DNA from 3 places in the Streptomyces sp. ISL-99 genome. Region 2 is predicted to be linked to each of the others. Evidence: predicted binding sites of a transcription regulator. Region 2 holds the regulator's gene; each other region holds the start of a gene.
The links. Region 2 encodes HrcA, which represses chaperone genes, less so after heat shock. Its sites were predicted from a motif close to TTNGCACTCNGNNNNNCNGAGTGCNAA; they were not measured.
Positions count from the first base shown of each region.

Region 1: groL (chaperonin GroEL) is a predicted target of HrcA. The motif match lies at 1,113-1,139, and genes of this name have one in related genera.
Region 3: groES (co-chaperone GroES) is a predicted target of HrcA. The motif match lies at 1,443-1,469, and genes of this name have one in related genera.

Region 1 covers NZ_JAGGPC010000012.1:293,285-295,549, forward strand. The annotation lists gene groL (chaperonin GroEL) at 1-988, opposite strand, end outside; gene J7E91_RS08360 (cold-shock protein) at 1,282-1,485, opposite strand; gene J7E91_RS08365 (MoaD/ThiS family protein) at 1,937-2,212, opposite strand; gene thrC (threonine synthase) at 2,209-2,265, opposite strand, start outside.
Region 2 covers NZ_JAGGPC010000028.1:80,604-82,868, forward strand. The annotation lists gene dnaJ (molecular chaperone DnaJ) at 1-850, opposite strand, end outside; gene hrcA (heat-inducible transcriptional repressor HrcA) at 851-1,867, opposite strand; gene J7E91_RS17015 (MBL fold metallo-hydrolase) at 2,078-2,265, shown strand, end outside.
Region 3 covers NZ_JAGGPC010000006.1:98,556-100,820, reverse strand. The annotation lists gene groL (chaperonin GroEL) at 1-892, opposite strand, end outside; gene groES (co-chaperone GroES) at 987-1,295, opposite strand; gene J7E91_RS03985 (polysaccharide deacetylase family protein) at 1,525-2,265, opposite strand, start outside.

The sequences.
Region 1 (2,265 bases), on a different contig from region 2:
TCGTCGTCTCGTCCTTGGTGATGACGACCTTGCGGGCGCGGCCGAGCAGGTCGAGACCGGCGTTCTCCAGCTTGAGGCCGACCTCCTCGGAGATGACGGTGCCACCGGTGAGGATGGCGATGTCGCCGAGCATGGCCTTGCGGCGGTCACCGAAGCCCGGAGCCTTGACGGCGACGGACTTGAAGGTGCCACGGATCTTGTTGACGACGAGCGTGGACAGCGCCTCGCCCTCGACGTCCTCCGCGATGATCAGCAGCGGCTTGCCCGACTGCATGACCTTCTCCAGCAGCGGAAGGAGGTCCTTCACGTTGGAGATCTTGGAGTTGACGATCAGGATGTACGGGTCGTCGAGCGACGCCTCCATACGCTCCATGTCGGTGGCGAAGTACGCCGAGATGTAGCCCTTGTCGAAGCGCATGCCCTCGGTGAGCTCAAGCTCCAGACCGAAGGTCTGCGACTCCTCGACGGTGATGACGCCTTCCTTGCCGACCTTGTCCATCGCCTCGGCGATGAGCTCGCCGATCTGGGTGTCGGCGGCGGAGATGGAGGCGGTCGAAGCGATCTGCTCCTTGGTCTCCACGTCCTTGGCCTGCTCAAGGAGAGCGGCGGAGACGGCCTCGACGGCCTTCTCGATGCCACGCTTGAGGGCCATCGGGTTGGCGCCGGCGGCGACGTTGCGCAGGCCCTCGCGGACCAGAGCCTGGGCGAGGACAGTCGCGGTCGTCGTGCCGTCACCGGCTACGTCGTCGGTCTTCTTCGCGACTTCCTTGACCAGCTCGGCGCCGATCTTCTCGTACGGGTCCTCGAGCTCGATCTCCTTGGCGATGGAAACACCATCGTTGGTGATCGTGGGGGCGCCCCACTTCTTCTCGAGGACGACGTTACGGCCCTTGGGGCCGAGGGTGACCTTGACGGCGTCGGCGAGCTGGTTCATCCCGCGCTCGAGACCGCGCCGTGCCTCCTCGTCGAACGCGATGATCTTGGCCATGTGAAGTGGTCCTCCCGGACTGGGGTGGATTCTCCGGACCGAGTGGCGCCCGCGACGGACGGCCAGCCTGCCTGGTGGTTTTCCTTGTCCCACCAGGCCTGCGGGCCTCACCGGCCCGGTCCTTCTGTCACTCTCACTGGGAGAGTGCTAACAGTGCTAACGCCAATGATTAGCACTCGACCCCTCCGAGTGCAAGCGTCCCCCTCAGATGTGGACACGCACGAAGGGCCTGTACCCGGTGCGGGGTACAGGCCCTTCGTGTGTGAGTGCGTCGGTGGCCGATCGCGCCGAGATCAGACGGCGAGCTTGACCATGTCCGCCTGCGGACCCTTCTGGCCCTGCGAGATCTCGAATTCGACTCGCTGACCTTCTTCAAGGGTGCGGTACCCGTCCATCTGGATCGCGCTGTAGTGGACGAAAACATCCGCACCACCGTCGACCGCGATGAAGCCGTACCCCTTCTCCGCGTTGAACCACTTGACGGTGCCCTGAGCCATGGCTTAACTCCCCTATTTCTGGCCCTTGCACAGGACCGCACTTCGCGGGTCCTGGGTCAGACTCCTCCACCCTCCGACAGGAGAGGGCGTGCGCCGGAACGCGTCGACCGCGGCTGAATGTATCCGCCCAACTGCCCTCTGCAACAGGTCAATCCGACGAGAAATCTGGGCATGGATGAGCACGCGAATGTGAAGAATTCTCAGGTTTCCCGGGCAAGTCGGGCCGGACAAGGCGCGCATTGGCGGCATTTGGGTCCGGCACTTTGGCTGCTTCTTGTCGCACGGGGTCGCATTCTCATATGCGCCGGGCACAGGCAGCGGAGGGGGGCTTCCCAACTGTACCGCGCTCAACCATGCAGAATTGCCCCCTCCGCTTTCATGGCGGAGGGGGCAATGGAAGCAATGCCGAGGGCGACCGGCGGAGATCAGCCTCCGGCACTGTGCCGAATGGTCAGCCTCCGGCGACGGCCGGGATGATCGAGACGCCGGCACCGTCCGGCGTGGCCGTCTCCAGGCCCTGCTCGAAGCGCACGTCGTCGTCGTTCACGTACACGTTCACGAAGCGGCGCAGCTTGCCCTGGTCGTCCAGGACGCGGGCCGCGATGCCCGCGTGGTTCTTCTCCAGATCGGCGATGACCTCGGCGAGGGTCGCGCCCTCGGCCGCGACCTCGGCCTTGCCGTCCGTGTACGTACGAAGAATGGTGGGGATGCGGACGTTGACACTCATGCGAGGCCAGCCTCTCGGAAAGAGTCCAGGTTGGGGCGGATGACGGCGGACTG
Region 2 (2,265 bases):
GCGGACACTTCGTGCCCAGCGCCGCCGCCGTCATCGGGATGGTGACCGTGCAGTGCAGGTCGTCGCCGCGCCGCTGGAACACCGCGTGCGGCAGCTCGTGGATCTCGACGTACAGGTCACCGGCGGGTCCGCCGCCGGGGCCGACCTCGCCTTCGCCCGCGAGCTGGATGCGGGTGCCGTTGTCGACACCGGCCGGGATCTTGACCGTCAGCGTCCGGCGCGAGCGCACGCGCCCGTCACCGGCGCACTCCGGGCACGGGGTCGGTACGACGGTGCCGAAGCCCTGGCACTGCGGGCAGGGGCGGGAGGTCATGACCTGGCCCAGGAAGGACCGGGTGACCTGGGAGACCTCGCCACGGCCGCGGCACATGTCACAGGTCTGCGCGGAGGTGCCGGGAGCGGCGCCCTCGCCCGAACACGTCGTACACACGACGGCCGTGTCGACCTGGATGTCCTTGGTCGTGCCGAAGGCCGCCTCGTTGAGGTCGATCTCCAGCCGGATCATCGCGTCCTGGCCGCGCCGCGTGCGCGACCTCGGGCCGCGCTGCGACGCCGTACCGAAGAACGCGTCCATGATGTCCGAGAAGTTGCCGAAGCCGCCCTGGCCGAAGCCGCCGGCTCCGCCGCCCGCCTGCGAGAGGGGGTCGCCGCCGAGGTCGTAGACCTGCTTCTTCTGCGGGTCCGACAACACCTCGTACGCGGCGTTGATCTCCTTGAAGCGCTCTTGCGTCTTGGGATCGGGATTCACGTCCGGGTGGAGCTCACGCGCCAGCCGCCGGAATGCCTTCTTGATCTCGTCCTGGGAAGCGTCGCGGCGTACGCCTAGTACGGCGTAATAGTCGGTGGCCACTTACGACTCCGCCAGGATCTGTCCGACGTAACGTGCCACTGCGCGTACCGCTCCCATCGTTCCGGGGTAGTCCATGCGGGTCGGTCCGACCACGCCGAGTTTCGCGACTGCTTCGTCGCCCGAACCGTAGCCGACTGCGACGACGGACGTGGAGCTGAGCCCTTCATGGGCATTCTCGTGCCCGATTCGTACGGTCATGCCCGAGTCCGTTGCCTCACCGAGCAGCTTGAGGAGCACGACCTGCTCCTCCAGCGCCTCCAGCACCGGCCGGATGGTGAGGGGGAAATCATGCCCGAAGCGGGTCAGATTGGCGGTGCCGCCGATCATCAGCCGCTCCTCGGTCTCCTCGACCAGAGTCTCCAGGAGGGTGGACAGAACCGTCGAAACGGTCCCCCGGTCCTCCTTGTCGAAGGACTCGGGAAGGTCCTGCACCAGCTGCGGTACGTCCGCGAAGCGGCGTCCAACGACCCGGCTGTTGAGCCGGGCGCGCAGGTCCGCCAGGGACGTCTCGCCGAAGGGAGCGGGGCAGTCGACCATGCGCTGCTCGACCCGTCCGGTGTCCGTGATGAGCACGAGCATCAGGCGGGCGGGAGCCAGCGAGAGAAGTTCCACATGCCGGACCGTCGACCGGGTCAGCGAGGGGTACTGCACGACGGCGACCTGCCGGGTCAGCTGCGCGAGCAGCCGCACCGTACGGGCCACGACGTCGTCGAGGTCGACCGCCCCGTCCATGAAGTTCTGGATGGCGCGGCGCTCGGGCGACGACAGGGGCTTGACGCCCGCGAGCTTGTCGACGAACAGGCGGTAGCCCTTGTCCGTCGGGATGCGCCCGGCGCTCGTATGAGGCTGGGCGATGAAGCCCTCGTCCTCCAGGGCGGCCATGTCGTTGCGGACGGTGGCCGGCGAGACGCCGAGCTTGTGCCGCTCGGTGAGCGCCTTGGAGCCGACGGGCTCCTCGGTGCCCACATAGTCCTGAACGATGGCGCGCAACACCTCAAGTCTGCGTTCGCTGAGCATCGCGCACCACCTCCAGCTGGTCGGTCTTCCGGCTTCTGCCTGGCACTCGCCCTGGCACTCACCGCGGGGGAGTGCCAGCAGTCCCCGGCCCAGTGTACGGCGGGCGGGTACGCCCCTAGCAAGGGCGGCCGGTCACGTTGTCGCACCAGTCGCCGCGCGACGGCCCTGTTCAGCGGGCGGGAGCGCGACGGATGGGGCTAGCGTCGCGGTATGAACGTCAGTTGGGAAGAGGCAGGCTGGGAACGGCTCGCACCGGGGGTGGGGCGGCGCCGTATGCCCGTCTGGGACGCGACGGTGGGCCTGGCGGCAGGGGGCGACGGCGGGGCGCTGATGATCGACACGGGGGCGACGCTGCGCGAGGGAGCGGAGCTGCGGGCGCAGGCGCAGCGGCTCCTCGG
Region 3 (2,265 bases), on a different contig from region 2:
CACCGGTGAGGGTGGCGATGTCGCCGAGCATGGCCTTGCGGCGGTCACCGAAGCCGGGAGCCTTCACCGCGACGGCGTTGAAGGTGCCACGGATCTTGTTGACGACCAGGGTCGACAGGGCCTCGCCCTCGACGTCCTCGGCGATGATCAGCAGCGGCTTGGAGGCGCCGGCCTGGATGACCTTCTCCAGGAGCGGCAGCAGGTCCTGGATCGAGCCGATCTTGCCCTGGTGGATCAGGATGTACGGGTCGTCGAGGACGGCCTCCATACGCTCCTGGTCGGTCACCATGTACGGCGAGAGGTAGCCCTTGTCGAAGGCCATGCCCTCGGTGAAGTCGAGCTCCAGACCGAAGGTGTTGGACTCCTCGACGGTGATGACACCGTCCTTGCCGACCTTGTCCATCGCCTCGGCGATGAGCTCGCCGACCTGCGAGTCCTGGGCGGAAAGCCCGGCCACGGCGGCGATGTCGGACTTGTCGTCGATCGGACGGGCGTTCGCGAGGAGGTCCTCGGAGATCGCCTTGACCGCGGCGTCGATGCCCTTCTTCAGGGCGGCCGGGGAAGCACCGGCGGCGACGTTGCGCAGACCCTCGCGAACCAGGGCCTGGGCCAGCACGGTGGCGGTGGTGGTGCCGTCACCCGCGATGTCGTTGGTCTTGGTCGCCACCTCCTTCACCAGCTGGGCGCCCAGGTTCTCGTACGGGTCGTCGAGCTCGACCTCACGCGCGATCGTGACACCGTCGTTGGTGATGGTGGGGGCGCCGAACTTCTTGTCGATGACGACGTTGCGGCCCTTGGGGCCGATCGTCACCTTCACCGTGTCGGCAAGCTTGTTGACGCCGCGCTCGAGGGCGCGACGGGCGTCCTCGTCGAACTTCAGAATCTTCGCCATGGAGCTTCTCTGTCCTCTCAAACGAAATGCGCCCCGGGCCACCCGGCATTCGCTGGGGGCCAGGGGCGCAAATCAAAAGCAATCTTCGGGCGAATTACTTCTCGATGATCGCGAGCACGTCGCGAGCCGAGAGGACGAGGTACTCCTCGCCGCTGTACTTCACCTCGGTGCCGCCGTACTTGCTGTACAGCACGACATCGCCGACGGATACGTCGAGCGGCAGGCGCTCGCCGTTCTCGAAGCGGCCCGGGCCCACGGCCAGGACGACGCCCTCCTGGGGCTTCTCCTTGGCGGTGTCCGGAATGACCAGGCCAGAGGCCGTGGTCTGCTCGGCGTCGAGCGGCTGGACCACAATGCGGTCCTCGAGCGGCTTGATGGCAACCTTGGAGCTGGTGGTCGTCACGGTCCGGTCTCCCCCTTCGGAGATCTCACGGGGTTAACTGATGTGGGGTGGCGACCAGGTGGATCCGTCGTCGCGGGTGCCGGACCTGCCCGTCGCTACTGTTGGCACTCCCCAGTGGAGAGTGCCAACGCCGAGACTATGACGCGGTTAGCACTCGGTCAAGCGGAGTGCCAATCCTGCGCCGCCTCACGTGTTGACGGACGGGCCCGCGCGGGCCGGCCGGCAGGCGTCAGAGGTAGTCCTCCAGCCGCGCCACGGCGAACCCCTGCTCCTGGATACGCCGCAGCATCCGCGATGTCATCTCGGTGATCGTGGCGCCCTTGAGCTCGCCGGGACCGCGGAAGTGCGCCAGCACGATGTCGCCCGGCCGCAGCCGGTCGCCGTGCGCGTACCGCAGGTCGTTGATCTGCACCGAAGCCCCCCACAGCACCACCGCCTCGGCCCCGCAGTCGCCCGCCGCCCGCAGCGTCTGGTTGTTGTACGCCCCGTACGGCGGCCGGAAGAGCCGCGGTCGCGTCCCGAAGCGGGCCTCCAGGCGGTCCTGCTGGCCGCAGATCTGGGCGCGCTGTCCGGCGTACGGGAGACCGGGCAGGTAGGCATGGTCGACGGTGTGGTTCTGCACGGCGCTGAGCCCGCCGCCCGCCCGCCTCAGCCGGTCGAAGTGGTCGTACCCGGGCGAGGCCACGCTGTCCGTCAGGAACATGCTGATCGGCAGCTTGAGCTCGTCCACCATCCGTACGAACTCCGGATCGCGCTCCGCTCCGTCGTCGAAGGTGAGGAAGACGACCTTGTCGCGGGTCGGTACGCGGTGCACGACGAAGGGGCGCTCCGGTTTACGGGCCGGCGGCGCCGGCGCCGCACGGAGCGGCGCCCGCAGTCCCCAGCGCGCGTACGCCCCGGCGCGCGGGGCCGACGGGGCGTGCGCCCGGAGCCCCCCGGCGCCCGCGGCCCCCACGTCGCGCACCTTGGG